Regions from separate parts of the Salinicola sp. 4072 genome, predicted to be linked through region 2. Evidence: predicted binding sites of a transcription regulator. Region 2 holds the regulator's gene; each other region holds the start of a gene.
The links. The regulator sigma-54, encoded in region 2, starts transcription at its own class of promoters, with help from an activator protein. The targets are predictions, from matches to a motif close to TGGCACNNNNNTTGCTNT.
Positions count from the first base shown of each region.

Region 1: a site for sigma-54 is predicted at 5,672-5,689, ahead of R3F72_RS13155 (amino acid ABC transporter substrate-binding protein). Genes of this name have one in related genera too.
Region 3: a site for sigma-54 is predicted at 6,448-6,465, ahead of glnA (glutamate--ammonia ligase). Genes of this name have one in related genera too.

Region 1 is NZ_JAXOVV010000019.1:16,146-26,796, reverse strand. Features, by position in the region: gene R3F72_RS13185 (ABC transporter ATP-binding protein) at 1-1,582, opposite strand, end outside; gene trhA (PAQR family membrane homeostasis protein TrhA) at 1,710-2,432, opposite strand; gene ribA (GTP cyclohydrolase II) at 2,583-3,218, opposite strand; gene hemE (uroporphyrinogen decarboxylase) at 3,448-4,536, shown strand; gene R3F72_RS13165 (thiol-disulfide oxidoreductase DCC family protein) at 4,508-5,002, shown strand; gene R3F72_RS13160 (VanZ family protein) at 5,069-5,437, shown strand; gene R3F72_RS13155 (amino acid ABC transporter substrate-binding protein) at 5,749-6,777, shown strand; gene R3F72_RS13150 (amino acid ABC transporter permease) at 6,863-8,053, shown strand; gene R3F72_RS13145 (amino acid ABC transporter permease) at 8,055-9,164, shown strand; gene R3F72_RS13140 (amino acid ABC transporter ATP-binding protein) at 9,297-10,025, shown strand; gene R3F72_RS13135 (baeRF12 domain-containing protein) at 10,178-10,603, shown strand; gene R3F72_RS13130 (LysR family transcriptional regulator) at 10,632-10,651, opposite strand, start outside.
Region 2 is NZ_JAXOVV010000002.1:127,051-137,701, reverse strand. Features, by position in the region: gene rapZ (RNase adapter RapZ) at 1-507, opposite strand, end outside; gene ptsN (PTS IIA-like nitrogen regulatory protein PtsN) at 525-1,004, opposite strand; gene hpf (ribosome hibernation-promoting factor, HPF/YfiA family) at 1,014-1,322, opposite strand; gene R3F72_RS02945 (RNA polymerase factor sigma-54) at 1,454-2,887, opposite strand; gene lptB (LPS export ABC transporter ATP-binding protein) at 3,038-3,763, opposite strand; gene lptA (lipopolysaccharide transport periplasmic protein LptA) at 3,864-4,406, opposite strand; gene lptC (LPS export ABC transporter periplasmic protein LptC) at 4,403-5,029, opposite strand; gene R3F72_RS02925 (KpsF/GutQ family sugar-phosphate isomerase) at 5,180-6,190, opposite strand; gene R3F72_RS02920 (ATP-binding cassette domain-containing protein) at 6,392-7,207, shown strand; gene mlaE (lipid asymmetry maintenance ABC transporter permease subunit MlaE) at 7,204-7,986, shown strand; gene mlaD (outer membrane lipid asymmetry maintenance protein MlaD) at 7,983-8,444, shown strand; gene R3F72_RS02905 (MlaC/ttg2D family ABC transporter substrate-binding protein) at 8,471-9,163, shown strand; gene R3F72_RS02900 (STAS domain-containing protein) at 9,160-9,525, shown strand; gene R3F72_RS02895 (BolA family protein) at 9,668-9,922, shown strand; gene murA (UDP-N-acetylglucosamine 1-carboxyvinyltransferase) at 9,980-10,651, shown strand, end outside.
Region 3 is NZ_JAXOVV010000030.1:17,374-28,024, forward strand. Features, by position in the region: gene R3F72_RS16270 (glycoside hydrolase family 15 protein) at 1-101, opposite strand, end outside; gene otsB (trehalose-phosphatase) at 68-820, opposite strand; gene R3F72_RS16280 (hypothetical protein) at 935-1,243, opposite strand; gene R3F72_RS16285 (OmpW/AlkL family protein) at 1,341-1,967, opposite strand; gene typA (translational GTPase TypA) at 2,184-4,037, opposite strand; gene R3F72_RS16295 (nucleotidyltransferase family protein) at 4,594-5,157, shown strand; gene R3F72_RS16300 (polysaccharide deacetylase family protein) at 5,178-6,167, opposite strand; gene glnA (glutamate--ammonia ligase) at 6,589-7,995, shown strand; gene R3F72_RS16310 (DUF4124 domain-containing protein) at 8,228-8,800, shown strand; gene glnL (nitrogen regulation protein NR(II)) at 8,942-9,985, shown strand; gene glnG (nitrogen regulation protein NR(I)) at 10,185-10,651, shown strand, end outside.

The DNA.
Region 1 (10,651 bases), on a different contig from region 2:
CGTCGAGAATCAGGATCGGCGCGTCCTTGAGCATGACGCGGGCGATGGCCAGGCGCTGGCGCTGGCCGCCGGAGAGCTTGACGCCGCGCTCGCCGACATGGGCGTCGAAGCCCTGCCGGCCATGAATGTCCCGCAGCGACTCGATGAATTCCGAAACGTGAGCCTGCTTCGCCGCCTGCCACGCCATCTCGTCGGTGGCGTCGGGCCGGCCGTAGAGCAGGTTGTCGCGTACCGAGCGATGCAGTAGCGAGGTATCCTGCGTCACCATGCCGATCTTCGCGCGCAGGCTTTCCTGGGTGACGTCGGCGATGTTCTGCCCGTCGATGCGGATCGCGCCGCCTTCCAGCTCGAAAAAGCGCAGCAGCAGGTTGACCAGGGTCGACTTGCCCGCGCCCGAAGGGCCGATCAGCCCGATCTTCTCGCCGGGGCGAATGTGGAGCGAAAGGTCGTCGATGACGCCGCTGCCCTTGCCGTAGTGAAAGCGGATATGGTCGAACACGATCTCGCCGCGATCGATGGCGAGCGGCTTCGCCTCGGGCTCGTCCTCGATCTGGCGGGGCAGGGAGAGTGTCGCCATGCCATCCTGCACCGTGCCGATGTTTTCGAACAGTGCGGAGACTTCCCACATGATCCACTGCGACATCCCCCACAGCCGCATGACTAGCCCCAACGCCACGGCGACCGCCCCCACGCTGACGGCTTCTGTCAGCCACAGGTGAATCGATAGCCAGCCGATGCTGAACAGCAGCAGCGCGTTGAGCAGGTAGAGCAGTCCATAGAGGCCGGTGACCAGTCGCATCTGGCGATGCACGGTAACCAGGAAGCCATCCATGCTCTCCTTGGCGAAAGTCGCTTCGCGGCTGGCATGGGAGAACAGCTTGACCGTCTGGATGTTGCTGTAGCTGTCGACGATACGGCCGGTCATGCGCGAGCGCGCGTCGGCCTGGGATTTCGATACCCGGCCCATGAGCGGCACGAAGATGCGCAGCAGAACGAGATAACCGGCCAGCCACGCCACCAGGGGAAGCGCCAGGCGCCAGTCGGCGTTGCCCACCAGCAGCAGCGTGCCGAGAAAATAGACACTGACGTAGTTGAGGACGTCGAACAGCTTGATCACGCACTCTCGCACGGCAAGCGCCGTCTGCATCACCTTGGTGGCGATGCGACCGGCGAATTCGTCCTGATAGAAGCCCATCGATTGCCGCAACAGGTAGCGATGCGCCAGCCAGCGGATGCGCATGGGGAAGTTGGCCATCAGGGTCTGCTGCTGGAATAGCGAATGCAGCCATACCATGCCGGGTAGCAGGAGCAGCACGACGAACGCCATGCCGGCCAGTTTCCAGCCCTGCTCGGCGAGAAACGTCTCGCGATCCTGGGCCGCCAGCCAGTCGACGATGTTGCCGAGAAACCCGAACATCCATACTTCGATGCCGGCGATCAGCGCCATCAGCACCGTCGCTGCCAGCAGATACGGCCAGGCGCCACGGGTGTAATGCAGGCAGAAGGCGATCAGCGTGTCCGGCGGACGTTGCGGTTCCTGCGGCGGGAAAGGGTCGAGACGGTTTTCGAACCAGCGAAACATGGCAATCCTTGAAGGTAAGCGCGACGGGCTGACGTGTTTCCACTGCGGGGCACTTGCCAGCCGCTAACGATCATAGCCGCCTCGGGCGCTTTGGCAATCCGCGTGTCGAAATCGGCCGTCGCGGGCGTCAGGCCTGAAAGGGCAGCACGGCGGTGTAGACGGCAAAGAAGTGGCAGACGCTGCCGCCGATCACGAACAGATGCCAGATGGCGTGATGGAAGGGAATCACGCGCAAGGCGTAGAACAGCACGCCTACCGTGTAGGTAAGCCCGCCGGCGACCAGCAGAGCGATGCCGGTTTGCGGCAGGTGGTCAGCCATGTCGCCGGAGGCGATCAGGATCAGCCAGCCCATGATCAGGTAGATGAATACCCGCAGCACGCTGAATCGATGCGGCCAGATCAGGCGCAGGGCGATACCACCGAGGGCGAGACTCCAGACGACGGCGAACAGCGCCCAGCCCATCGGGCCGCGCAGGTTGACCAGCAGGAACGGCGTGTAGGTGCCCGCGATCAGCAGATAGATGGCGCAGTGGTCGAAAGCCTGGAACACGCGCTTCAGTCGCTGGCGGCGAAAGCCGTGATAGAGCGTGGAGGCGGTATAGAGCAGTAGCAGGCAGCTGCCATAGAGCGAAACGCTGACGATCTTCCACGGATCGACATGGGCGGCGATGCTGGCCAGCACGATGAGCACGATCATGCCGGCGAGGCTCAAGGCGGCGCCGATACCGTGGCTGATGCTGTGCAGCCACTCCTCGAGTCTCGAGAACTCTGCACCGGATTCATCGGCGCTGGGCCGGCTGCCCGAGGGAGCCGATCGTTGGGTCGGGTAATCCGGTTGAACGTCTGACATGGTATTCGAACCCCCTCGACGATCAGGGCGTGCAGGATGCAAGGCGCTGTCCGATTGGACAGGCCGTTGCGGCCCGGGTTCAGTCTATGGGCTCATCATGACGCTGAGTTGACGCCGGCAAAAGCCCGCGAACGCAGGGTGCGAGAAAACTCAGGCGTCGCGTTCGATGTCGACGTCGCTGGCCGGGGTGAAGTCGTCCAGATTCATCATGTGATTGAGCTTGCCGACCTTGGTGGTCAGGTAGTGCTCGTTGAACGGATTGCGACCGGTGGTGATTGGCAGGCGCTCGTGAATCGTCACGCCATCCTGGCTCAGGGCCTCGACCTTGCGCGGGTTGTTGGTCATCAATCGCAGCGACTGGATGCCGAGGTGTTCGAGCATGGGCACGCAGATATCGTAGCGGCGCTGGTCGGCGCCGAACCCGAGCCGTTCGTTGGCCTCGACGGTATCGGCACCGTCGTCTTGAAGCGCGTAGGCGCGGATCTTGTTGAGCAGGCCGATGCCGCGACCTTCCTGGCGCAGATAGAGCAGCGCGCCGCGCCCTTCGTCGGCGATCCGCTTGAGGGCTTCCTGCAGCTGGTAGCCGCAGTCGCAGCGCATCGAGAACAGGGCATCACCGGTCAGGCACTCCGAGTGCACCCGGGCGAGAACCGGCTCAGGCGTGGTGATGTCGCCGAGCGTCAGCACGACGTGTTCCTTGCCGGTGGAGGCTTCCTGGAAGCCGTGCAGCATGAACGTCGCCCAGGGAGTCGGCAGTTGCGATGCGGCGATGAAGCGGATCGTCACGATGACCTCGCGATGTGGGGGAGACGCTCGAATACGGTTGCCGAAGCGCCGGACGATGAATAATAAAGGGGCGGCATTATAACAGGCTTGCCGGCCGATCCGTTACAAGGCTGCAAATCGCGCCGATAGCTGACATCAATTTTGACACCCGGAGGTTTTACTGCATGTTCGGGCGATCCGTTACAATGCGGAGGCTCTTGATTTAAACCCCTCGACTATGAAGGCTGCCATGACACTATCCCAGGATCTCCAGCCGCGGGCGCTGCACAACGATCGCCTGCTGCGGGCGCTGGCTCGCCAACCGGTGGACCGCACGCCGGTCTGGATGATGCGCCAGGCGGGCCGCTACCTGCCCGAGTATCGTCAGACCCGGGCCCAGGCCGGCAGTTTCATGGATCTGTGCCGCAACGCCGATCTGGCCTGCGAGGTGACGCTGCAACCGCTCGAGCGCTATCCGCTGGATGCGGCGATCCTGTTCTCCGACATCCTGACCATTCCGGATGCCATGGGGCTGGGGCTCTACTTCGAGACCGGCGAAGGACCCAAGTTCCGCAAGACGGTGCGTTCCGCCGCTGACGTCGCGGCGCTGACCGCGCCGAATGCGGAGCGGGATCTCGACTACGTCATGAACGCCGTCAGCACGATTCGCCGCGAGCTCGATGGCCGCGTGCCGTTGATCGGCTTTTCCGGCAGTCCGTGGACGCTGGCAACCTATATGGTCGAAGGCGGCTCGAGCAAGGATTTCCGCCATCTCAAGGCGATGCTCTACGACGATCCGCAAACCCTGCATGCGCTGCTGGGCATTCTTGCAACCGCGGTCACCGACTACCTCAATGCCCAGATTCGCGCCGGCGCCCAGGTCGTGCAGATCTTCGATACCTGGGGTGGGACGCTGTCGACGCCGGCCTATCGTGAGTTCTCCCTGGCCTACATGCAGCGCATCGTGGATGGCCTGATTCGCGAGCATGATGGCCGTCGCGTGCCGGTGATCCTGTTCACCAAGAACGGCGGGCAGTGGCTCGAGTCGATCGCCGACAGCGGCTGCGACGCGGTGGGCCTGGACTGGACCACGGAGCTGAGCGATGCCCGGCGCCGTGTCGGCGAGCGGGTCGCGCTGCAGGGCAACCTCGATCCCAACGTGCTGTTCGCGCCGCCGCAGCGGATTCGCGAAGAAGTGGCGCGCATCCTCGAGAGCTTCGGGCCTGGCGAAGGCCACGTGTTCAACCTGGGACACGGCATCAGCCAGTTCACCGACCCGGGCCATGTCACCGCTTTCATGGACGCCTTGCATGAACTCAGCCCCGCTTACCACCGATGAGCTTGTCAGCAGCGAGACCGGAGACGGCCTGCTGCTGTTCGATGCCGACTGCCCGTTCTGCCGGCGTTCGGTGCGCTGGCTGCTGGCGCACGAGCGGCCCGAGAGCCGGCTGCGCATTGCCGGGCTGAAAAGCCCGGTGTCCCGCCGGCTGGGCGAGCACTTTCAGATCGACTTTTCGGGCACCGACAGCATCTGGTACATCGCCGATGGCGAACTCAGCCGCAATAGCGATGCCGCCTGGCGCCTCGCGACTCGACTGCAGGGAGAGTGGCAGCGTATCAGTGCGCTGCGCCGGGTGCCGCGAGCGTTGCGTGAACGCACCTATCGATTCATCGGCGATCACCGCCATCGATTGGCCTTCCTCGGCGCCGACCGTCTCGAGAGCCATGAGCGCTGGCTGACATCGCTGACGCCGGCACTCTGCCGGCGCTGCGGCTTGCCGCCCGATCTCGCCGATGAAGGTTGAACCTTGGCCCCGATGCAGTGAATGTTCCGGCAGGCGAGAGAGCGAACCAGGAGAGAGCCCATGCCCATGAGCCTCTGGCAAAAAGGGTGCGCGCTGGTCACGTTGATCTGGGCGGCGGGGATCGCCTGGGGCAGCTTGAGCCCGGCTACCGACCTGCCGCAGCATCTGCCGTGGGACAAGTTCAATCACTTCGTCGCCTACGCTGGCCTGGCAGCAGGTCTGCGTCTCACGGGTTGCCGGTGGTCGGTCGCCTGTGGCGTGACAGTCGCCTTCAGTATCGGCATCGAATATCTGCAGGTCCGGGTGCCGGGGCGTCACGGCGGCGACTGGGGCGATATTCTCGCGAATGCACTAGGCGCTGGCGCGGGCCTGCTATTGCTGGCTCTGGTTCAACGCGGGAAGTCGAAGCGGCGCCGTCGTCTGTCTGGACAATAGCCGGTCTGGACGAAAGCCGTTCTGGACAATGGCCGGAAAGATCGATAACCCATCTCCAATGTATGCCACGTTGACTCGCGCTTCGACTCAGGCACCTTTTTGGTGCGTCTGTGTTTTTTGAGCACTGTTTTGAAACAATTTATTGCCGCCGGGATGTCGATGCCGGGCGTCATGACGGGGCATCCGCCTCGAAAAGACATTCAAAATAGACTTTTAAGCACAATAAGACAGATGTGGAATGGACTTTGCTACTGTCGTACGAGCATGCTCGGCATGCACTTATACGATAACGCTAGGGAGTTGATTTCATTATGCGCCACAAGAACAAAAGCTTGTCCCTGCTCTCCATCGCCGCTCTGGGAACATTGGCCGTGACGCAAGTTCAGGCCGCCACGCTGGATGACGTCAAGAGCAATGGTACTCTCCGCTGCGGTGTCAACGCGGGCCTGACCGGGTTTTCTGCACCGGATCAGGACGGGCACTGGACCGGCATCGATGCCGATTTCTGCCGGGCGATGGCCGCTGCCACACTGGGCAAATCCGAATCGGTCGCGTTTACCCCGCTGACGGCCAAAGAGCGTTTCACGGCGCTGCAGTCCGGTGAGGTGGACGTGCTATCACGCAACACCACCTGGACAGCCATGCGGGACAACGCCCTGGGGCTGAACTTCACCGGCGTGACGTTCTACGACGGCCAGGCTTTCATGGTCTCGAAGGATCTCGGTGTGAGTAGCCTCAAGGAGCTCAATGGTGCAACGATCTGCATCCAGTCGGGCACGACTCACGAGCTCAACATCGCCGACTACTTCCCGGCCAACAATCTCGACTATCAACTGGTGACGTTCGACACGCCCGACCAGACCGCCCAGGGCTTCGATAGCGGCCGCTGCGACGTGCTGACTTCCGACTCCTCGCAACTGGCGGCGCTGCGCCTGCAGCTCAAGGATCCGGACAGCGTCACCATTCTGCCCGAGCGTATTTCCAAGGAGCCGCTGGGTCCGGTCGTGCGCCAAGGGGACGATCAGTGGTTCGACATCGCCAAATGGACGCTGTTCGCCATGCTCAACGCCGAAGAACTGGGCGTGACCAGTGACAATGTCGATGAGATGCGCGACAACCCGCCGAATCCCGGCGTGGCACGTCTGCTGGGCAAGGATGGCAAGTACGGCGAGCAACTGGGGCTGGACAATGCCTGGGCTTACAACATCGTCAAGCAGGTCGGCAACTACGGTGAAATCTACGCACGCAACGTCGGCGCTGACTCTCCGCTGAAGATCGACCGCGGCATCAACGCGCTGTGGAACGATGGCGGCATTCAGTACGCCCCGCCGGTTCGCTAAGCGTCAAATCGTCCTCTCGACACCGCGCCCTTTCGGTCTGAGCGCCGGGGCGCGGTGCCTCTCAACGCTCGAGTAGAGACAGCTCATGCTGCGTCCATCCACGACCCTCCCGCGACGGGGGCGGGGCCCTTTGTGGCGAAATCCCGCCGTTCGTGCCTTGATTATCCAGGCCGTGCTGTTTCTGGCCCTGGCGATTTTTATCGGCTATCTGGTTCACAATACGCTGCTCAACCTCGAAGCCCGCGGTATCCACACCGGCTTCGGATTTCTGGACGGGCGCGCCGGCTTCTCGATTCCGCAGACGCTGATCGACTACACCAGCGATAGCACCTACGGCAAAACGTTCGTCATCGGGCTGCTCAATACGCTACTGGTATCGGCACTGGGGATCGTGGCGGCAACGATCATCGGTTTCCTGGTCGGTATCGCACGCCTGTCGCCCAATTGGCTGCTGGCGCGCCTGGCGACCATCTACGTCGAGGCTTTCCGCAATATCCCGCTGCTGGTTCAGATCCTGTTCTGGTATTACGCCGTGCTGCGGGCACTGCCATCGCCGCGACAGAGCCTGTCGCTGTTCGATGCCTTCTTCTTCAACGTGCGTGGCATGGTGATGCCCGACCCTCAGCCGCTGGACGGGTTCTCTGCCACGCCGTGGGCGTTGCTGGTCGCCATCGTCGCCGCGATCGTGTTCGGGCTGCTCGCCAAGCGGCGTCAGGCGCGCACTGGGCAAGCGCTGCCCGTCTACTGGATCGGTGCGGCCATCATCATCGGTTTGCCGCTGATCGTATTCCTGGCCACCGGATCGCCGCTCGAGTGGGCGCTGCCGGAAATGGCCGGCTTCAACTTCCGTGGTGGCATCAATATTCTGCCGGAGCTGCTGGCGCTGTGGCTGGCACTGTCGATCTACACGGCGGCGTTCATCGCCGAGATCGTGCGCTCGGGCATTCTGTCGGTTTCCCACGGCCAGACCGAAGCGGCGCGCTCGCTGAGCCTGCCGGAGGCCATCACCCTGCGCAAGATCGTCATTCCGCAGGCGATGCGCGTCATCGTTCCGCAGATGACCAGCCAGTATCTCAACTTGATCAAGAACTCGTCGCTGGCCACGGCCATCGGTTATCCAGATCTGGTGGCCGTCTTCGCCGGCACCACGCTCAACCAGACCGGGCAGGCGATCGAGATCATTGCCATGACCATGGCGGTCTATCTGGTCATCAGCCTGACGGTGTCGTTTTTGATGAACCTCTACAATGCGCGCACGCTGCTGAAGGAGCGTTGAGATGGCTGACTCTACCTTCCGCACCGAAATGATCGAGGCGCGTGAAGCGCCGAATCAGAGCCGGGGTGTACTCGGCTGGTTCCGTGCCAATCTGTTCAATGGGCCGATCAACAGCATCATCTCGATCGTGGTCATATTGCTGTTGGCGCGACTGGCCTGGCCGTTCCTCGAATGGGCGGTGATCGACGCCGACTGGGTCGGCACGACACGCGACGCCTGTACCGGCGAAGGCGCCTGCTGGGTCTTCATCTCCGCGCGATTCGAATCCATCGTCTACGGCTTCTATCCGGAAGCGGCGCGTTGGCGGGTGGATATCGTCTTTGCGCTGCTGGCGATCCTGGTCGCGTGGCTGGCGATCCCGAAAATGCCACGCAAGAAGTGGGTCGCGCTGTTCACGTTGATCGGCTTTCCGATCATCGCCTTCGTCCTGCTGGTAGGCGGCATGTTCGGTCTCCAGCACGTGCCTACTCGCGCCTGGGGCGGGCTGATGCTGACGCTGACGATCGCGGTCGTAGGCATAGTGGGATCGCTACCGCTGGGTATCATCCTGGCGCTGGGGCGGCGCTCGAAGATGCCTTTCGTCAAGGGCGTCTGCGTGATCTTCATCGAGTTCTGGCGTGGCGTGCCTTTGATCACGGTGCTGTTCATGGCTTCGGTCATGCTGCCGCTGTTCGTGCCGGGTAACATCGATTTCGACAAGCTGGTGCGAGCCTTGATCGGCATCATGTTCTTCTGGAGTGCCTACATGGCCGAGGTCATTCGCAGTGGCCTGCAGGCGATCGGCAAGGGGCAGAACGAGGCCGGGCAGGCGCTGGGGTTGAGTTACTGGCATCGCATGGGGCTGATCATCCTGCCGCAGGCGCTCAAGATGGTCATCCCGGGCATCGTCAACACCTTCATCGCGCTGTTCAAGGACACCTCGCTGGTGTTGATCATCGGCCTGTTCGATCTGCTGGCGATCATCCGCGCGGGTCTGACCGATTCGAACTGGCTCGGCTTCTCCACCGAGGGCTACGTGTTCGCGGCGGCGGTCTACTGGGTCTTCTGTTTCAGCATGTCCCGTTACAGCCAGTACATCGAGCGGCGCTTGAATACCGGACATAAACGATGAGAGCGATGAACGTCTCCGAATTCATGCCCTCACACAACTCGTGCCCTTACACAACAAGATCGTGATCAGGAAATCATTGCCATGAGCGAAGCGACAGCGTCTCCGACAACCGCGCCCGGCAGCGACGGACCGATGATCGAAATCGATCATCTCAACAAGTGGTACGGCAGCTTTCATGTGCTGCGCGACATCAACCTGACCGTGACCAAAGGCGAGCGTATCGTCATCTGTGGACCTTCGGGTTCTGGCAAGTCGACGATGATTCGCTGCATCAATCATCTGGAAGAGCATCAGCAAGGCTCGATCGTGGTCAACGGCGTGCCGATGACCCATGACGTCAAGCGGATCGAACAGATTCGTCGCAATGTCGGCATGGTCTTTCAGCACTTCAACCTGTTTCCGCACCTGACCGTGCTGGAAAACTGCTGTCTGTCCCAGATCTGGGTGCAGAAGAAGCCGCGCGCCGAGGCGGAGAAGACCGCCATGGAGTACCTGGAGCGCGTGCAGATCGCCGATCAGGCGCTGAAGTATCCCGGCCAGCTATCCGGCGGCCAGCAGCAGCGTGTGGCGATCGCCCGGGCGCTGTGCATGCGTCCCGAGGTGATGCTATTCGACGAGCCGACATCTGCCCTCGACCCGGAGATGATCAAGGAAGTGCTCGACGTCATGATCGAGCTGGCCCATGAAGGCATGACCATGCTCTGCGTGACTCACGAGATGGGCTTCGCCAAGACCGTGGCCGATCGGGTGATCTTCATGGATCAGGGCCAGATCATCGAGGAAGCGCCGCCCACCGAGTTCTTCAACAACCCGCGCTCGGAGCGCACACAGCTGTTTCTCAGCCAGATCTTGGGTCATTGATGAACCCTGGAGGCTAGCTGCCTGTTGGCGTCGAAGAAGGTCTCATCCTGCGCCCTGCCGAACGGCAGGGCGTATTCGTTCAACCTCCAGTTGAGCGCGGCGCGATTCTCTACCACGCTAGAGGAACGATCCACGGAACAGGAGAATCGATCATGGACAAGACTTATGTAGTGGCTGCCGACGCGTCACGCGCCCGTATCTTCGCCCGCGAAGCGAGAGTACTGCGTGAAGTGCATACGCTGACGCATCCCGAGGGGCGTTTGCATGCCGGCGATCTTCGAACCGGTGGTCAAGGCGAGGCGTTCTCCGGCCCTGGCGCCAGCCAGCGTCATACCGGCAATGATCAGGCGACTTCGGAGAAGGAAGCCGAGTTTTTCGCCAAGGAAGTTGCCACCTATCTGCGTGACGCCCGGACCCAGGGCAAGGCGGACGAAATCGTACTGATCGCCGAGCCCAGGTTTCTCGGCCATCTGCGCGATAAGCTCGACAAGACGACGATGAAGTGCGTGACCCAGACGATCGACAAGGATCTCTCGAAAGCCAGCGAAGAGGAGATTGCCCAGAAACTGGGCTGGTGAAGCGTTTATTCGTGATGCCGTCGATTTCTCAGGGAATCGACGGCAGAT
Region 2 (10,651 bases):
GAAGGTCAACGTCAGACGGCCGCCGGTGTGCTTGGCGACCTGTTCCCCGATCCGCGCCCGCAGTTCGTGTACCGAAAGCCCCTGGGTATCGATCACCAGGTCGGCCATGCGGCGAATCGGTGCGAGATATTCCTGCTCGTGATCGATCGCCTCGGCCAGCGTCATGTCGTTGCCGCGTGTCAGCGGATGACGCCTGCGGGTGGCCGAGTAGCGCTCCAGCAGAATCTTGGCGTCGGCGGTGAGATAGACGACCTGCGTGTCGATCCTGCGCTCTCGCACCGCATTCAGCAGGACCGGGAAGCGTTCGAGCGATTCCGGCAGGTTGCGTGCATCGATGCTGACCGCCACGTTGGGGCGCGTGGGCGGAGCGCTGCGCAGTTCGTCGATCAGCGGTGCCAGCAGATTGGCCGGGAGGTTGTCGATGGCGTAGTAGCCCAGATCTTCCAGCGCCTGCAGGGCGATCGATTTTCCCGAGCCGGAGCGGCCGCTGATGATGACGAGTTGCATGCCTAGTGTGTCCTGGTTCAGTCGTCGTCGTTGGGTTGATGATGACGAATGGCATCGATCAGCGCGTCGTGCAGCGCCTGCTGAGTCTCCGCGTGACGCAACTGCTGTCTGACGCTGCCCTGATTCATGACGCCGGCGACCTCGGCCAGTAGCGAAAGGTGGGTATCGTCCGCTTCTTCCGGTACCAGCAGCACGAATACCAGATCCACCGGTTCACCGTCGATCGCGTCGAAGTCGATGGCGTCCTTCAGGCGCATGAATCCCGCGATCGGCCCCTTGCAGTGAGGGCTGCGCGCGTGAGGGATGGCAACGCCGTTGCCGATCCCCGTGCTGCCCAGTCGCTCACGTCCGATCAGACGGCTGAAGACTTCCTGGCTATCCAGGCTGGGTGTGTTTTGGGCGATGAAGGTGCTGAAGAATTCCAGCAGACGTTTTTTGCTACCCCCCGTGACCCCGTAAAGGGTACGTTCGGGGGGCAGAATGCTTTCCAGTGTCATCATCAGGCGTTAACGGGCGCCGGCGCCTTGGGCGCGGGCTTGTGCCTTCTCTTTGTGTTTGACCAGTTGACGGTCGAGTTTGTCGGCCAGTGAATCGATGGCGGCATACATGTCGGTATCGCTGGCTTCGGCGTGCAGATCGCCGCCTGCGGCATGCAGGGTACAGGCTGCCTGTTGGCGCTCCTTCTCGACACTCAGGGTGACCTGAACATTGGTGATATTGTCGTAGTGACGCTCCAAACGAACGAGTTTTTCTCCGACATAGTCCCGGAGGGCATCGGTCAGCTCGACATGATGGCCGGTAACGTTCACTTGCATGACACACTCCTGTTGCGGCAGATGGCACTTTTGATTGTAACCCTTTTCAGGTCACTGCAAAGGCATCGTGATCGATATCCTCCGGTTTGGCGAGTCCTGGATCGATTTTGCCTCGCCGTACAGTCGGGACGTCAGGAAAGGCGCTTGCGTTCACTGGACGAGGGAATGCCCATGGCTTCCCGATATTTGGCCACGGTGCGCCTGGCAACGCAGATATCGGACTGGGCAAGCAATTCGACCAATTTGCTGTCCGAGAGCGGCTTTCTGGGGGGCTCTTCGCCAATGAACTTCTTGATCCGGGCGCGAATCGCCGTGCTCGAATAGCTGTCGCCTTCCCCGCGTTGACCGCCGACCTGGCTCGAGAAGAAGTACTTGAGCTCGAACACGCCGCGAGGCGTGTGGATGTACTTCTGGGTCGTGACCCGGGAAATCGTCGACTCGTGCATGTCGACGCTGCCGGCGATGTCGGCCAGTATCAGCGGCTTCATGGCCTCTTCGCCGCGCTCGAGGAAATCGACCTGGCGCGACATGATCTCCCGGCCGACACGCAGCAGCGTGTCGTTGCGGCTCGAAAGGCTCTTGAGCAGCCAGCGGGCCTCCTGCAGATGCTGGCGCAGGAAGGTGTTGTCGTCACTCTTGTCGGCGCGCTTGATCAGGGCGGCGTAGTCGGGCTGGATGCGCAGACGTGGCAGCGCCTCGGCGTTGAGCTCGATGCGCCAGCCGTCGGGGGAGGGCGTGGCGACGAGGTCGGGAATCACGTAGTCGTCGCGGCAGGTATCGAAGCGTTGCCCGGGGCGTGGTTCGAGCGTGCGGATCATCGCGATGACGCTGTCGAGTTCGTCGTCCTCGAGCCGCAGGCGGCGTTTGAGCAGTCGCCGATCGTTGCCGGCCAGGGCCTCGAGAAACTGGCGTACCAGGCGTTTGGCTTGTGGCAGCAGTGGGGTGTCCGCGTCCAGCGTACCGAGCTGGAGCAGCAGGCATTCGCGCAGGTCGCGGGCGCCGACGCCGGTGGGGTCGAACTGCTGCAGACGCATCAGCATGTGTTCGAGATCCGCCGTGGTCACGCGATCGTCGCGCTGGGTGCGGAGGCTGAGGGCCAGTTCGTCGAGAGAGCCGGTGAAGTAGCCGTCGTCATTGATCGCGTCGATCAGACATTCGCCCAGCTCGCGCTCGCGGTCGTCGAAATCGCCCATCGCCATCTGCCACAAAAGGTGGTCGTGCAGACTGGTGGCAGCGGCGTTGCGGTCGAAATCCGGCGCCTCTTCGCTGCCGCTGCCGCTGCCCAGCGATCCGGCGGTGGCGTCCTGATAGGTGTCGCTCCAGTCGCTGTCGAGCGCCAGCTCTTCGGGAATGTCGCTGGGCCAGTCGTCTTCCGGCGCTTCCGGGGTCTCCTGCTCCGAATACTGCTCTTCCAGCTCCAGCATCGGGTTGGATTCGAGCGCTTGTTGAATCTCCTGGCACAGGTCGAGCGTCGACAGCTGCAGCAGTTGAATCGCCTGTTGGAGCTGAGGCGTCATGGTCAACTGCGTGCCGACTCTGAGTTGCAGCGAAGGCTTCATGGACATGGCGAAACGGTCGTCATAATCAACGAGGGAATAGCCACGTTACTGATTGATCTGACGACATGCAACGATTTATGCAAGAAACATGCCACTCAAGGCGGCTCAGGCAAGGCTGGCCGCCGGAAAGAAACACGGTGGGGGCGGGAAATCGGATTATAACCGGAATTCGTGACCAAGATAGACGTCGCGAACGCGCTGGTTGTCGAGAATGGCTTCGGGGCGGCCCTCGGCAATGATCTGCCCGTCGCCGACGATGTAGGCGTTGTCGCAGATATCCAACGTTTCGCGCACGTTGTGATCGGTGATGAGAACGCCGATCTCCCGATCGCGGAGCTGGCGGATGATGCTCTTGATATCGCCGACCGAGATCGGGTCGACGCCGGCGAAGGGCTCGTCGAGCAGGACGAAGGCCGGCTCCGTGGCCAGCGCGCGTGCGATCTCGACGCGCCGGCGTTCGCCGCCGGACAGGCTCATGCCGAGGTTGTCGCGAATATGGTCGACGTGAAAATCGGCGAGCAGCCGCTCAAGCTGTTCGCGTCGCCCGGCGCGGTCCAGATCCTTGCGCGTCTCGAGAATGGCCATGATGTTGTTGGCGACACTCAGTTTGCGAAAGATCGAGGCTTCCTGCGGCAGATAACCGATCCCGGCTCGCGCCCGGTCATGCATCGGCGCACGGCTGAGGTCGTGGTCGTCGATATGAACGCTGCCGGCATCGGACTTGACCAGGCCGACGATCATGTAGAAGGAAGTGGTCTTGCCTGCGCCGTTGGGGCCGAGCAGGCCGACGATGCTGCCCTGGCGCAGGGTCAGACTGAAATCGTGGACGACGCGACGTCCCTTGTAGCTCTTGGCCAGATTGGCGGCCGTTAGCGTTTTCATGGATGCGATCCTTGTGGCGACGCGGCGCAGAGCGATTCAGGCCCGGTGAGCGTGGTCGGGAGCAGAGCCCGAATCTTCTCTGGAATCATGACTGGAATGACTATTGGGACGACTGTTCGGAAGCGTTGCGCGGCGTAAGTGTCATGCGAACGCGACCGTCGCCACTGCCGTCGCCGTCCTGGCTGGAACGAGCCTGGACGCGGCGCGAGTCGAGATAGTATTCGACGTAGGCGCCATCGAAGGTATCGCCGGCCTGATGCAGCTCGGCGTTGCCGACCAGTTCCACGCGGCGCTCGGCGGCGTGATAGACGACGGTGTCGCCCCAGCCCTTGACGATCTCTTCGTCGGGCGCCGGTTTCTGTTCGAGGTAGGCGCGCTCTCCGCCCCCACCTTTGGCGGTGACCTGGTTGACCTCGCCGTTGTTACCCCGCTGGATGTCGACGCGTGCAGCCTTCAGTTTCATGCTGCCTTGTTGCATGTCGACATTGCCGGTGTAGACGGCAGTGCCCTGGCGGTCGTCGAGCTCGAACTGATCGGCGGCGATCTCGATCGGCGAGCTGGCATCGCTTTCCAGTGCCATGGTCGGAAGGCTGGTGAAGCCCAGTGCGGTAAGCACCAGGAGTTGGCCGAGTTCTCGCCTCATGATCCTTGATCCTCAGATTGCTGTGACTGGGATTGCTGTGATTGGGGTTGCTGTGGCAGGTGCCCCTGCACGTTGTCGGTCAGGCGCATACGGTCTTCGTTGATCCAGGCATCGAAGTGATCACCACGCATGCGCTGGTCATGCTGACGCAACACGGCGGGTGTGTCACTCCAGGCATGGGCTTCGCGATTGTCGTAATGCAGTGTCTGCGTTTCCAGGCTCCACGCCTGCTCCGGTTGTATCAGGCGCGCATTGCCCTCCAGGGTCAACTGCTCGCCGCTGCGATCCATTACCCCCGTGTCGCTGGTCACCTGCCACTGGCGCTGCTCGTCGTCGATGAGGTAGCCGTGGGGTGTCTCGGTACGAATGACATCGTCGGCGGGCGTGTGTACCAGCCGCGGCGTATCCAGGCGTTGATAGGCGCGCCCCTGAGCATCGAAGCGCGTCATGCTGGCCTCTTCGAGGTAGTAGTCGGGCTCGCCAGTCATGTTGCTGGTTGCGGACTCCTGCTGGTTTTCTCCACGCTGATCCAGATAGGTCAGCCCGCCACCCAGAATCAGCAGTAGTGCCAACAGGCCGAGGCGCCTCCACCAGGGTGACTGAAATCCGGCTGTCTTGGCCACGGTTGCTCCTTGTCTTAAACGAAAGCCTTGATCGAACTGGCATTGATGAACGTGAGCCTTGAAGGCTCGAACCGCGTCGTTGCCTTGGTGCTGGACACGACGGACCGCTTCATTGCAACGATGCCATCGAGGTATGGCCTCGATGGCAGGTCAGATGACCCCGCTTCTCAGCAGATCATGCATGTGCAGCGCCCCCACGGGGACGCCATCTTCGATCACGGCCAGTGCGGTGATTCGGTTGTCCTCCATGATCCGTACCGCTTCCGCGGCCAGCATGTCCGGCGTTGCCGTCTTGCCACCCCGAGTCATGACGTCATCGACACGAAGCAGGCTGAAATCGCCACGCTGGTCGAGCGTTCGGCGCAGATCGCCGTCGGTATAGACACCGACCAGCAGGCCGTGTTCATCGACGACGCAGGTGAACCCCATGCCCTTGAGCGTCATCTCCAGCAGCGCCTCTCGCAACGGGCTGCCGGTCGGGACGCTGGGGAGCCGGCTGCCCTCGTGCATGAGGTCGGCGACGCGCAGCAGCAGGCGTTTGCCGAGCGTGCCGCCCGGATGCGACAGGGCGAAATCGTCGGCGCTGAAACCGCGCGCCTCGAGCAGCGCCAGCGCCAGCGCGTCGCCCATCGCCAGTGCGGCGGTGGTGGAAGAGGTCGGCGCGAGATCGTGCGGACAGGCTTCGCGAGAGACGCCGACATCGATGTGTACATTGCTGTACCGTGCCAGAGTGGATGCGGGCCGGCCGGTCAGGCTGACGAGCGGCGCGCCGAGGCGCTTGAACAGCGGGAGCAGACCGGTGATTTCCTGGGTTTCGCCCGAATTGGACAAGGCGATGACCACGTCGTCCCCGGTGATCATGCCGAGGTCGCCGTGGCTGGCTTCGCCGGGGTGCACGTAGAAGGCCGGCGAGCCGGTGCTGGCCAGGGTGGCTGCCATTTTGCGGGCGACATGGCCGGATTTCCCCATGCCGGTCACGATGAGGCGGCCACGACAGTCGAGCAGCAGTCTGCAGGCAGCGTCGAAACAGTCGTCGAGTTTCTCGACGAGCTCACCAATGGCCTGCTGTTCCAGCGTCAGCGTGCGTCTGGCGCTGGCGCGGAAGTCTAGCGTAGCGGGTTCACTCTGAGGCACGGCGGAAGCGACTCGGGGATCGGTCATGGCATGAATGTCGGTCGTGGAATGGTGGGCGCTGGGCGATTTCGGCGCGGCGCGATACGCAAGAGTATACCTTCGATCGTCCGGCGATTCGTCCCTTTGCAGGATAGCAGGCGTGACGGCTGATCAGTGACGGCTGGTCGGTACCATCTAGGTTAAGATACAATGTTCGATAATTGATCTCACTGGATTGGTGGATGCTGCATGGATGATCCGATTATGGTCGAGGTCAAGGATCTGCATTTTTCCCGCGGCAACACGGATATCTTCCGTGGTGTCGACTTGCAGATTCCGCTTGGCAAGATAACTGCCATCATGGGGCCCAGCGGAACCGGCAAGACGACACTGCTGAAGTTGATCGGTGGTCAGCTGGTGCCGGACAGGGGGCAGGTTCTGATCGACGGCCAGGACGTACACCAGCTATCGCGGCGTTCGCTTTTCAAGCTGCGCCGTCGCATGGGCATGCTGTTTCAGAGCGGCGCACTGTTTTCGGACCTCGACGTGTTCGAGAACGTCGCGTTTCCGCTGAGTGTACATACCGAGCTGCCGAACGCCATGGTGCGTGACATCGTGCTGATGAAGCTTCAGGCGGTCGGGTTGCGTGGCGCACGCCACCTGATGCCATCCGAACTGTCCGGCGGCATGGCTCGACGGGTGGCGCTGGCTCGCGCGGTGGCGCTGGATCCGGATCTGGTGCTCTACGACGAACCTTTCGTCGGCCAGGATCCGATTTCGATGGGGGTATTGGTGCAGTTGATCAAGAAGGTCAACCAGGCGCTTGGGCTGACCGCCGTGATGGTCTCCCATGACATCAAGGAGACGCTGTCGATCGCGGACTACGTCTACATCATCGCCGATGGCAAGGTCATGGCGCACGGCACTCCGCAGACGCTGGACGTCAATGATGACGCCCATGTGAAACAGTTCGTGCATGGCGAACCCGACGGCCCGGTGCCGTTCCATTACCCGGCACCGGATTTCTTCGACGACATCCTGGCGCCGGCGGGGCAGTTCTCATGATGCGACATATCCATGCGCTTGGGCGGGCGACGCTCGATATCGTGAGTTCGATCGGCCGGGCCGGGCTGTTTCTGATCCAGTCGATCGTTTGCCTGCCGTCTCGCGAGGGCTTTCATCTTTGGGTCCGACAGATGCACTTTGTCGGCGTGATGTCGGGGGCGATCGTGCTGGTGTCCGGGTTGTTCATCGGCATGGTGCTGGCGCTACAGGGCTTTACCATCCTGGTCGGCTTTGGCGCCGACGAGGCGCTGGGGCAGATGGTGGCGTTGTCGTTGGTTCGTGAGCTGGCTCCCGTGGTCGCCGCGCTGCTGTTCGCCGGCCGTGCGGGATCGGCGCTGACCGCCGAAATCGGCCTGATGAAAGCCACCGAGCAGCTCACCAGCATGGAGATGATCGGCGTCGATCCGCTGCGTCGCATCGTGGCGCCTCGACTCTGGGCCGGTTTCGTCTCGTTGCCCATTCTGACGGTGATGTTCGCCGTGGTCGGCATCTGGGGCGGGTATCTGGTCGGCGTCGACTGGCTCGGCGTCTACGAGGGCTCCTACTGGAGCAACATGCAGGACAGCGTCGACTTCGTCGACGATGTGCTCAACGGCATGATCAAGAGCTTGGTGTTCGGGCTGGTCGTGACCTGGATCGCGGTCTTCCAGGGCTATGACCTGATCCCTACATCGGAAGGGATTTCGCGCGCGACCACCCGCACGGTGGTATACGCCTCGCTGGCGGTATTGGGCCTCGATTTCGTGCTCACCGCGCTGATGTTTGGAGACCTCGGATGAAGCGCAACAACTTGTTGGAACTGGGCGTCGGCATTTTCATGCTGGCAGGCATTCTGGGGCTGGTGTTCCTCGGGCTCAGGGTCAGCGGTCTGGGCGTTGGCGTGCCCAACGACACCTTCACGCTGACGGCCAATTTCGCCAACATTGGCGGGTTGCGGCCGCAATCCAAGGTCACTATGTCCGGTGTGCGCGTCGGCAAGGTGACCAATATCCAGCTCGACCCCAAGTGGTTCGATGCCAAGGTCACCATGGAGCTGGATTCGGAATACGAAGGCAAGCTTTCCAATGACACCACCGCGGCCATTCTGACCTCCGGCCTGCTGGGCGAGCAGTACATCGGCCTGACCGTGGGCGGGGCGCCGGAGATGCTGCATGACGGTGATGTCATCCACGACACCCAGCAGGCGCTGGTGCTGGAGGAACTCATCCAGCAGTTCGTGTCGAACATGGCCAATTGATTTCAGACGAGGAGTCGATGATGAAAATGAGTTTTGCGCGGTATGACTCGGCGGCGCCGAAGCGCGTGTCAGGCCTGAGCAGGGCCTGGATGGCGGGTGTTGCCCTCGTTGCGATGTGTCTGGCGAGCGTCGCGCCGGTGGCCCAGGCCCAGCAATCGCCGACCCAGGTGATTCAGCAGAGTGTCGATTCGCTGATGTCCGAGCTGGAGGGCAAGAAGGACTACTATGCTCAGCACGATGGTGAGCTCGCCAAGCTCGTCGATACCAACATGGCGGAAGTGGCCGATTTCCGTTACATCGGCGCCAGCGTCATGGGGCGCTATTTCCGTGGTGCCACGCCGGAGCAGCGGTCTCGGTTCGTCAACGTCTTCCGCAAGACATTGATCGACACCTATGCCAAGGGGCTGGTGACGTTCGACTACCAGACGCTCCGGGTGAAGGAGAGCGAGAACGCCGGACGCTACGAGGATCAGGCATCGGTTCCCATGGAGGTGGTTTCCACCAATGGTGAAATCTTTCCGGTCAATTTCACGCTGCGTCAGAATGATGGGCAGTGGAAGGTGATCAACGTGATCGTCAATGGTATTAACCTCGGTCTGACGTTCCGTAATCAGTTCGATCAATCAATGCGGGACAACAATCGTGACATCGAGACCGTGATCAACAACTGGGCGCCGGAAGTCGGTACCGACGAGCTCGAAAAGGGCGGCGACGCGTGAGTCTGCTGCTCGAACGAGAGGACGCCACGCTGGAAGTCGTCGACGGCAACGTGCTGACGATTCGCGGCGAGGCGGACTTCGACAGCGCCGGCCCGCTGGCCCAGGCGGGGCGTCACTGGCTGGCGGATCAGCCGGAAAATGCCAAGGTCTCCTTCGACCTAACCGGCGTGCAGATTCCCAGCAGCGCGGTGCTCAGCGTGCTGCTGGTGTGGGTGCGCAGCGTGCAGCGCCACTCGCTGAGCCTGCAGCGGGTGTCGCTGTCATCGGCGTTGAAGCGGCTGATGGATATCACCGAGCTGGCACCGCTGCTGCCCGCGGTCGAAACCACTTGCGTCGAGTCGACGCCGCCCCGCCACGACTAACCTGCTTCCATCGTCCCGTCTTGGCGAATGCTTGCGGATGTTTTTGCATGCCGCCAAGATCGCCAAGGCGGGGCGCTTTCCGCTACCATGTGGCGCTTTCCCTGCGCATCCGGCGCAGCAGCCACAAGGGAGCCCGATCGTCATGCAACCCAGCGATGTCAAAAGCCGTCTCGAAAGTCAGATCGATGGCTGTGAATTTCATATCCAGGGCGAAGGCTGCAACTTTCGGGTCATCGCCGTGGGCGAGGTTTTCGAGGGCATGAGCCCGGTCAAGCGCCAGCAACTGATCTACGGTGCCTTGGCCGACGAGATCGCTTCCGGCGCGCTGCATGCCATCAGCATCAAGACGTTTACGCCTGCCCAGTGGGAAACGGCGCCCGAGAATCCCGGCGTCTGATCTTTCTTCCGGGCCTCTCGGGCCGGTCATCTCTATTCGATTCTATAGCGAACCTTCATGGACAAGCTGATCATCACCGGTAATGGACCGCTCGATGGAGAGGTCTGGGCCAGCGGGGCGAAGAATTCCGCGCTGCCGATTCTGGCTTCGACGCTGCTCGCCGACGAGCCCGTTACCATCGGTAACCTGCCGCATCTTCAGGACATCACCACGACGCTCGAGCTGCTCGGCCGAATGGGCATCGAGCCGGTCATGGGCGAAAAAATGAGCATCCAGATCGACGGTTCGCAGGTGCGCGATTGCCACGCACCCTATGAATTGGTCAAGAAGATGCGCGCTTCGATTCTGGTGCTCGGTCCGCTGCTGGCGCATTTCGGTACCGCCGACGTGTCGCTGCCGGGGGGCTGCGCCATCGGCTCCCGGCCGGTCGACCTGCATATCCGGGGGCTCGAGGCGATGGGGGCCGACATTACCGTCGAGGGGGGCTACATCCGCGCCCGCGTCGACGGTCGGCTCAAGGGTGCCACGATCTTCTTCGATACCGTGACCGTGACCGGCACCGAGAATCTGTTGATGGCGGCTACTCTGGCTGAGGGCACGACGATCCTCGAGAACGCCGCGCGCGAGCCGGAAGTGGTCGATCTGGCCGAGTGCCTGATCGCCATGGGTGCCAACATTCGTGGGCAGGGCACCGATACCATCACCATCGAAGGTGTCGAGCGTCTCCAC
Region 3 (10,651 bases), on a different contig from region 2:
GCGCCGATCTGGCAGTTGCCGATGAGGCCGAGTTCCAGGGAGGGGGATCGCGAGTCGGTCGACGCGCTCAGGTCGAACGGGATGGCAGACTCTCCAACCATGTCAGTACCTCCTGTACCGATTCCAGATAATAGGTTGCGACGGTCTCGCTTCCGCCGCCGACGCGCACGCTGAGCCCGTCACGAGCGTTGACCTCGCGAAAGGCGTCCTCGTCGGTGACGTCGTCGCCGACGAACACCGGGCGGCGGCCACGGAAGACCGGATCGTCGAGCAGCCGCTCGACCGCCGTGCCCTTGTGCACGCCGGCTGGACGCAGTTCGATGACGTACTTGCCGGCGATGGTCTCGAAGGTCTCGCCTAGGGTGTCCCGCCACTCGTCCATGAACCGGCGGCAGGCCTCGGCGCGATCGGGCGCGCCACGGTAGTGAAGGGCCAGCGAGACGCGCTTGTCCTCGTAGTGCAGGCCGGTGTGTTCGGCGACGAAGGTGGCCAGGGCGTCGCGGCAGGCGGCCAATCGTTCGGGGCGCTCGATGGCGCTGTGGTAGGCGCCTTTGGCGTCGCGCCACTCCAGCCCGTGAACGCCGGCCAGGGGCAGGGTGAGCGGGGCGAGCAGGCGCTCGAGCTCGGCGACCGGACGGCCGCTGACGATCGCCACGGCGCCGTCGAGCTCGCGATCGAGCGTGGCGATCAGGTGGCGCAGCGGCGCCGAGACGGTGGTGTCGCGGGGATGGTCGACGAGTGGCACCAGGGTGCCATCGAAGTCGAGGAACAATGCCCAGTCGTGGCGCGGCGGGGGAGGCGGTGGCGTGGAATCGGGCATCGTCTCGTCGCTGGCGTCTCGTTGGTGGCTCGCGGAACGAAGAAGCGGCACCGGCCGGCGCCGCGTCTTTCATCATACCCTTTGGCAGGGGGCTGGCAAGGGGGCTGGCCGGGTTCAGGTATCCCGGTCGGGGGCGGGCGGCTGGAAGGCGCGCTTGTCGTCGGGCAGGCGCACCCGGTCGCCGAGAGATAGGTCGCCGAGGGTCTTCAGTCGCTCGCCGCTGGCCGGGTCGATCAGCGCGACCACCTCGCCGATGCTGGTGGCATCGCGATAGGCCTCGACCCGGATACGCACCGTTGCACCACGATAGCGGCCGGTGAGTATGCTGCCGGGATGGGGTTCACCGTAGTCGTTGGGGTCCTTGGCATAGTGGGCGGAGACGCTGGTGTCGCCCGGTGCGTCCCATTCGATGTGCTTGTGCATCGCGATTCCTTTGCGGGCAGCGGGTTTGCCTTCACAGCGTAGCGCGTGCGGCGGGCGACGCCTACAGGCGGGCTGGCCGTGCCGCCCGCCGGGGCGCTCAGAAGCGATAGCTGAGCCCGCCCATGACCACCACCGGGTCGATCTCGACGTCGGCGTCGTAGTCGGTGCCGGCGACCGTGGCGGTGGCGTCGCTGTCGATATCGAGATACCAGGCGGCGGCGTTGAGCGCCCAGTGGTCATTGATCAGCAGGTCGACACCGACCTGGGCGGCGGCCCCCCAGGAGTCGTCGAGGTCGAGGCTGCCGACGTCGAGCTCCTCGTCGGAGAAGTGGGTGTAGTTGATGCCGGCGCCGACGTAGGGCTGAACGCGGGCATCGCTGCCGCCCAGCGGGTAGTACTGCAGCGTCAGGGTCGGCGGCAGGTGCTTGGTGGAGGCCAGGTTGTCGCCGTTCAGCGCGATATCGTGCTTGAAGGGCTCGGCGGCCAGCAGCTCGATGCCGAGCTTGTCGGTGAAGCGGTAGCCGAGGGTGAAGGCGAAGCCGCTGTCGTCACCGACGTCGACATCCATGTTCAGGTCGTCGAATTCACCGTTGTCGCTCTTGGGCTCGACCTTGGCGACGCCGAAGCGGGTGAACAGGTCGCCCTGGCCATAAGCGAGCGCAGACGCGCTGGACACCAGGCCGGTGGCGAGCAGGGCGGCGGAAAGCAGGATAGAAGAACGCATCTCGAAATCTCCCGGGCTGTGGTGAGTCCTATGCCGCGCGACGAAGCGCATCGGCATGGGAAAGCGTGCTCACGATAGCGTCACGGGCGGGCCGGGAATTTGCTCCAGGACAAGTCCCGGGACGGTCGTCTCGCGGGCAAGGGGGTGGATGCGACCTGGATCAAGAAAAACGAACCCGCCAGGAGTGGCGGGTCCGCGAAAGGGCCTCGACAGCGGTTACTTCTTCTTGGCGCGCTTGCGCTCGTTCTCGGTGAGGTGTTTCTTGCGCAGGCGGATATGGTTGGGGGTGACCTCGACCAGCTCGTCGTCGTCGAGGAACTCGATCGCCTGCTCGAGGGTGAAACGGACCGGCGGGGTGAGGACGAGGTTCTCGTCGTTGCCGGAGGCGCGCATGTTGTCGAGCTTCTTGGCCTTGGTGGGGTTGACCACCATGTCGTCGGCGCGGTTGTTGATACCGACCAGCATGCCTTCGTAGACCTCGGTGCCGTGATCGATGATCAGCTTACCGCGGTCCTGCAGCGCGTAGAGCGCGTAGGCCAGCGCCTTGCCGGAAACCATCGATACCAGGACGCCATTGCGCCGCTGCACGGCGGCATCGGGCTTGAGCGGGCCGTAGTGGTCGAAACGGCTGGTGAGGATGCCGGTGCCCGAGGTCAGGGTGAGGAACTGGCCACGGAAACCGATCAGCCCGCGGGCGGGGATGATGAAGTCCAGACGCACACGGCCCTTGCCGTCGGGGTTCATGTTGGTCAGCTCGCCCTTGCGGTAGCCGAGCTCTTCCATGACCGCGCCCTGATGCTGCTCCTCGCAGTCGATGATCACCTCTTCGTACGGCTCCTGCTTCTCGCCGTCGATCTCCTTGATGATCACTTCGGGGCGGCCCACGGCGAGTTCGTAGCCCTCGCGGCGCATGGTCTCGATCAGCACCGACAGGTGCAGTTCGCCGCGCCCGGAAACCTTGAACTTCTCGGCCGACTCGCCCTGCTCGACGCGCAGCGCGACGTTGTGGATCAGCTCCTGGTCGAGGCGATCCTTGATGTTGCGGCTGGTGACGTACTTGCCGTCCTTGCCGGCGAACGGCGAGTCGTTGACCTGGAAGGTCATCGACACCGTGGGCTCGTCGACGGTCAGGGGCGGCAGCGCCTCGACGGCATTGGGGTCGCACAGGGTATCGGAGATCGCCAGGTCCTCGATGCCGGTGATGCAGATGATGTCGCCGGCGGTGGCTTCCTCGGTCTGCACGCGCTCGAGGCCCATGTGGGTCATCACCTGGCCGATCTTGCCACGGCGGCTCTTGCCTTCCTTAGTGACAACGGTGACCTGCTGATTGGGCTTGACGCTACCGCGGGTGATGCGGCCCAGGCCGATGACGCCGACGTAGCTGGAGTAGTCGAGCGCCGAGATCTGCATCTGGAAGGGCGCGTCGAGCTCGACCCTGGGCGGCTCGACGATGTCGACGATCGACCGGAACATCGGCGTCATGTCCTCGGCGAGCTCCTCCGGTTCGGGACCGGCGATGCCGTTGAGCGCCGAGCAGTAGATGATCGGGAAGTCGAGCTGCTCGTCGGAGGCACCGAGGTTGTCGAACAGGTCGAAGATCTGGTCGATCACCCAGTCGGGGCGCGCGCCGGGGCGGTCGATCTTGTTGACCACGACGATCGGCTTGAGGCCCTGGTCGAAGGCCTTCTGGGTGACGAAGCGGGTCTGCGGCATCGGGCCGTCGACGGCATCGACCAGCAGCAGGACCGAGTCGACCATCGACATTACGCGCTCCACCTCGCCGCCGAAGTCGGCGTGCCCCGGCGTGTCGACGATGTTGATGTGGTAGACCTCGTCGTCGTCGGGTGCCTGCCAGCGGATCGCCGTGTTCTTGGCCAGGATGGTGATGCCGCGTTCCTTTTCCTGGTCGTTGGAGTCCATGATGCGCTCCTGCCCCTCGGCCTTGCGGTCCAGGGTGCCGGACTGGCTCAGGAGCTTGTCGACCAGTGTCGTCTTGCCATGGTCGACGTGGGCGATAATGGCAATGTTCCTAATGCTCTCGATGCGAGCGTTAGAGGCGTTGTCACTCATGGGGCGGTTTCCATCGTAAAATGTGTGCGCCCATGTCTAGGGGCTGTTGACGTTTCAGCGCGAACCGCGTTGCTGGGTCAAATGGCGCCAGGCCAGGCGCGGGATGCAGAGAAGGATGGTTCCCTTTTCCAATCCCGCAACGCCGCATGGCGCCATTTGCCGCGCAACCCGAAGGGCCGGGCCAATTTTTGCACGTTGCTGCGTTATTCGTCGTGCATTTGGGATGACCAAACTGCGCTCCTCACGCCTTGCCCCGCACAAAAACTGGCTCCGGCGCGGCCGTGCATGAAACGCCGACAGCCCCTAAGTCGATGATCCACGCTCTGCGCTGGATCGACGAGTCCCCTGGGCACTGAGTAGGAGGGTCGGGCGCGCATTGTACAGGCAAGCGCGCGACACTGGCTACTTTAGTCTATCGACGTAGCGCAAGATCTTTTTTCACGGCGATCCTGCGGGCGCGAGAGAAGGTCGTTTGCCCCGGACCCGGTTCTGGCGCGCCTTTTATTGTCATCACAACTAGCTGAAAAATAGCGGTTTTTATTCTTGCGAGGATCCCGTGGAAGACGCTGAGCAGATAGGCGAGTGGGTTCGTGCCGACGTCTGGCGCATGGAGGCGCTGCGCCAGGCGCGGTCGTTGTGCCTGCCCGACTGGTGCCTGGCCGCCGGCTTCGTGCGCAATCTGGTCTGGGACCGCCTGCACGGCTATTCGCCATCCACGCCGCTGAACGATATCGATCTGATCTATTTCGATCCGGCCTATTTCGATTCGGTCCATGCCGGCAAGCGCGCCGATCGCAAGTACGAACAGCGCCTGCAACGCGCCTCGACGCTGCCCTGGTCGGTCAAGAACCAGGCGCGAATGCACGAGCGCCACGGGCATCGTCCCTATGAATCTATAGAGGAAGCGCTGAGTGTCTGGGTCGAACGTGAAACTGCGGTGGGCGTCACGCTGGGCGATGATGATTGCCTCCGCCTGATCGCGCCGTTCGGCGTGGCCTCGCTGCTGGCCGGGCGGGTCACGCACAACCCTCGGCATGGCGATCGCGAGGTGTTTCGGCACCGTGTTGCCGCTAAGGGGTGGCAACGACGGTGGCCGAAGCTCGACATTCCCGAGCTTTGAAGCCGGGCTCTGCGGCAATCTCAGGAGCGCAGGTTGCCCAGCAGCCAGTCGAACAGCCGCCCGGGGCTGTTGGCGACCGGTTGGGTAATGACGAAACGGGGCAGGAGTACCGTATCGACCGGTGGCTCCAGCCAGCCCGTACGGCGAGTCAGCACGTGTTCGATGCCCGCGCCGGTCGCGAGCCGTGCCAGGTCGTCGTCCTCGCCGCCACCGGCATAGGCGGCGATGGGCAACGGATGGCGGCACAGAATGGCCAGCTGGTGCTGGCTCTCGCGTAGTTGGGCCAGCGCCCGGGCGTCCTGGGTCAGGAATCGTGGCGGCATCAGGCTGCCGAAACGGAAAAGCCCACCTTGCTCGAGCCGCCGGATGCTGAACGCGTCCAGCGACTCGCCGGAGACAATCGCGTCGGCGTTCAGCGTCGCGGCGACAGCATGCAACATGGCCGGCTTGTACGACTGGTCGAGCTCGTCAACGTAAGTCTTGATCGCTTGACTGTAATGCTCGTCCCGGCTGCCGGCGACAATCGGCGGCGCGGGCAGGCCGGCTTCGACCAGCTGCTGGGCGGCACGCTCGGCCGTGTCTTCATGCCATAGCGCTTCGCCGAACGCTTCATGCCAGGAGCTCCAGGCTCGCTGAGTGACCGGGCAGGGGAGAAAGACGTTGGCCGGCAGTGCCATGCGTTCCAGCGTGGGTGCAACCTGTTTGAGCGTGTCACGCCAGCCGCCGTCGAACGTGAGTGCGATGCGGGGCAACTGATCGTGATGAAGCTGCAGCACGCTCTCCAGACTGACGATCTGCGCGCTGTCGCTGAGACTTTCCAGCAGCTTTTGAAAACTGTCCGGGCCCAGACACCAATCGGCGCGGTGGGGCAGGCGTGCCTCGGCTTCATCATCCAGTACCCGGCGCAGTGCGAGAATAGCGCTTCGGCCCCATAGCGGCTCGCTGAGATTGAGACGCCAGTGACCGCGTAGGCGCTGTACCACATCCTGTGTGCGATCCAGCCTAGGCATGGGTAGTTCCATTACTGAGTCATTGATCGCCATGAGTCACGGCGCGTACGAACAGTATCCGTCGCCTATCGGGTTTCGGCAAAGTTTCCGGCGACGACTCAATGCTCCATATTAGTGCATATGGGTGAAGTGGTGCGCCAAGTTGGTGCTTTCAGCGATTCGTGATCCGGCGGGATGAACGGTTTGCGTGCATTCAGTCGCCGCTTAGCCTACGAATGGATGTTAAAATTATCTTTCTCGTCATGCGGTTATATCAGTCGCTCACTGTCCTGCTTCATTTTGGCACATTCTCTGCATAGCTATGTAAAAACGGTGTGCGCGTGGGCAAGAGCGCTAACTTCGTGCTACAAAACACACATGCCAAAAAACGGTGTTGGATATTCGCCAACGAATCGAGCCATGGCTCACAGTGGAGGACAACATGTCTGAGAAAACCCTCGCCCTTATCGAAGAACACGACGTCAAGTGGGTGGATCTGCGCTTTACCGATACCAAGGGCAAGGAGCAGCACGTCACGATTCCTGCCAGTGCTGTCGATGCGGAATTCTTTGAAGATGGTCAGATGTTCGACGGCTCCTCCATCGAAGGCTGGAAGGGCATCAACGAGTCCGACATGATTCTGCGTCCGGAAGACGGGACTGCCTTCCTCGATCCGTTCACCGAAGACTCCACGCTGATCCTGCGCTGCGACATCATCGAGCCGGCCACCATGCAGGGCTACGAGCGCGATCCGCGCTCCATCGCCAAGCGTGCCGAAGCCTATCTGAACAGCACCGGCCTGGGCGACACCGCTTTCTTCGGTCCGGAGCCCGAGTTCTTCATCTTCGACGAAGTGCATTGGAAGACCGATATCGAAGGCTCCATGTACAAGATCTCTTCCGAAGAGGGTGCCTGGTCCACCGATCGTCAGGTCGAAGGTGGCAACCTGGCCCACCGTCCGCGCGTCAAGGGTGGTTATTTCCCCGTGCCGCCGGTCGACAGCTTCCACGATATCCGCAGCGCAATGTGTAACACGCTGCAGGCGATCGGCCAGAGCGTCGAAGTGCATCACCACGAGGTGGCCAACGCCGGTCAGAACGAAATCGGCGTCAAGTTCAACACCCTGGTGAAGAAGGCCGACGAAGTTCAGGAGATGAAGTACGTCATCCACAACGTGGCGCACGCCTACGGCAAGACGGCAACCTTCATGCCCAAGCCGCTGGTCGGTGACAACGGTTCCGGGATGCACGTTCACCAGTCCTTCTGGAAAGATGGCCAGAACCAGTTCGCGGGCGACGAGTACGCCGGTCTGTCCGAAATGGCGCTGTACTACATTGGCGGCATCATCAAGCACGCACGCGCGCTGAACGCCTTCACCAACGCTTCGACGAACTCCTACAAGCGTCTGGTGCCGGGCTTCGAAGCGCCGGTCATGCTCGCCTACAGTGCGCGTAACCGCTCTGCGTCAATTCGTATTCCGTACACTTCCAACCCGAAGGGCAAGCGCGTCGAGACTCGCTTCCCCGACCCGACCGCCAACCCGTACCTGGCGTTCGCGGCGATGCTGATGGCCGGTATCGACGGCATCAAGAACAAGATTCACCCTGGCGATGCCATGGACAAGAACTTGTACGATCTGCCGCCGGAAGAAGGCAAGAAGGTCCCGACCGTGGCCACCAGCCTCGATCAGGCGCTGGAAGCACTCGACGCCGATCGCGCCTTCCTGACCGAAGGTAACGTGTTCACCGACGACATGATCGATGCCTACATCGAGCTGAAGAACGAAGACGTCGAGCGCCTGCGTCTGGCGACGCATCCGGTCGAGTTCGACCTCTACTACAGTGTCTGAGGTTCACACCTTGGCCTGACGAAAAGCCCCACCTCGGTGGGGCTTTTTCGTTCGTGGAGCGTCCTGCTTTTGCCGGCTCTTGGCCTCTTGCCGAAAGATCTGCACGAGGAGTCCGTCGGCCCGGGCGTAGGGAGGCACCGGGGGCCAAGGCGAGCCGGACACATTCAGGCCCTGGCCGGTATCGGCCGATAAACCGGTGTCATGATCGGTGGGCGACAAGGAGAGGATAACGATGCAAGCACGACGGGTTGGGTGGATGGTCGGCGGTGTGGCGGCGCTGATTGTGGCGTTGCCGGCACTGGCGGCCCCGGTCTATCGGCATGTCGATGCCAACGGCAACGTGGTCTATAGCGACGAGCCCGGACAGGGCAACCGGGTCGATCTCAAGCCCATTACGGTGGTCGATCCGGCAGAGGTCGAAAGCCGCTCGCGCCCGGCCGAGTCGACGCCGACATCGCCTTCGGCGGTCGACTACGAGCGCTTTGCGATCACCAGCCCGAGCAATGGCGAGACCCTGCCGACCGGCCAGGGCGGCAACGTTCAGGTGCAATTGGCGATCGAGCCCGAACTGCAGCCGGGCGACCGGGTTCAGCTCCGGGTCGACGGCAAGGTGAGTCAATCGCCGATGCATACCAGCGTGTTCGCGCTGAGCCAGCTCGAGCGCGGCGAGCACCAGATCCAGGCTGAGCTGCTGGACGCTCAGGGCCAGGTGCGGCTGTCGACGCCAGCGGTGACGCTCTACGTCCAGCGGGCCAGCGTCAACCTGCCCGCCAATCCCAATAACCCGAATTCGAATAATCGATAGGCAGCGATTTGAGAATTGCACCATTTTGGTGAATGAAGACTTGGTTGCTATTGAGCGTTTCCCGGTCCTGAGCGAAATCGGGGAGTGGCGCGGTTTTTGCACTGTATAAGCACATACCGGATCACCACGATGGAACGACGCATGTATCAACGTTTGCTGGAGCACTTGACGACCGCCGTCCTGCTACTCGACGAGCATCTGCACGTGCGCTGGCTCAACCCTGCCGCCGAGGCGCTACTGGCCGCGAGCCGGCCCCGGGTGGTCGGTCATTGGCTGGAGTGCTTGAACGGCGAGGACGGCAGCATCCGACAGGTGCTGCTCAAGGCGATGCAGGAGTTTCATCCCTACACGCAGCGGGAAGCGGCGATGGTGCTGACCGCCGGGGAAGTGATCACGGTGGATTTCACCGCGACGCCGATCACCAGCCGCGAACTGCTGCTCGAGATCGAGCCGCGGGATCGGCTATTGCGAATTTCCCGCGAGGAGGCGCTGATCGCACGCCAGGAGACGGTCAAGGTGCTGATGCGCGGCCTCGCCCACGAGGTCAAGAATCCACTGGGTGGCATCCGCGGCGCCGCGCAGTTGCTGGAGCGGGATCTCCCCGATCCGCAGTTGGCCGAATTCACCCGAATCATCGTCGAGGAGGCGGATCGCCTGCGGGATCTGGTCGATCGCATGCTGGGCCCGAATACGCTGGTGCACCACGAGCCGCTCAATGTGCACAAGGTGCTGGAGCGGGTGCGGGCGCTGCTCGAGGCGGAGCATCATCAACTGAGATTCGAGCGCGATTACGACCCCAGCATGCCGGATCTGGTCGGCGACGAGCCGCAGTTGATTCAGGCCGTCCTCAACATTGCGCGTAATGCGGTTCAAGCCATGGAAGAGTTCGGAACGCCCGAGCCGCGCCTGCTGCTGCGTACCCGGGTTCGCCGTCAGTTCACCCTGGGCGCCGAGCGCCACCGGCTGGTGTGTGAAGTCGCGATCGTCGACAACGGCCCGGGCATTCCGGAGCACATCCGCGAGACGCTGTTCTTCCCCATGGTCTCCGGTCGCGCCGAGGGTAGCGGCCTGGGATTGTCGATCGCGCAGTCGATTCTGCATCAGCATCAGGGGTTGATCGAATGCGAATCCCAGCCGGGCGCCACGGAGTTCCGGCTGCTGATCCCGTTCGAGGCGCAGCAGTGAGATTGGCCGCATCCCTTCTTCGTACGCGAGCGCCTCGACCGGGTCGTGCGCGCGGGCCGTTGGCCCATGTTGTCGCGAGTCCCGAAGTTGTCGCGAGTCCCGAAGTTGTCGCGAGTCCCGAAGTTGTCGCGAGTCCCGAAGTTGTCGAGAGTACCGAAGTCGCTGAGAGCGCGATTCACCGTTCTGCTGGAGAACTGCCATGACTGAAGTCGCCCGTATCGCGATCGTCGACGACGATCGTGCGATTCGCTGGGTTCTGGAAAGGGCACTGGCACAGCCGGATCTGGAAGTGCAATCCTTCGAGCGGGCCGATGCTGCGCTCGAGTCGATCGAACGCAACCCGCCGGACGTGCTGCTGACCGACATTCGCATGCCGGGGCTCGACGGGCTCGATCTGATGGCAAAAGTCCGCCAGATGCATCCCGACCTTCCCGTGATCGTGATGACGGCGCACTCCGACCTGGACAGTGCCGTGGCGTCCTATCAGGGTGGCGCGTTCGAATACCTGCCCAAGCCGTTCGATGTCGACGATGCGCTGGCGCTGGTTCGGCGCGGGGTGGCGCACGCCCGCGAGCGGCGTTCTCCCGCGGCGATGCCGGAGGGTCTGTCCGCCGAGATCATCGGTGAAGCGCCGGCGATGCAGGAGGTGTTCCGGGCGATCGGCCG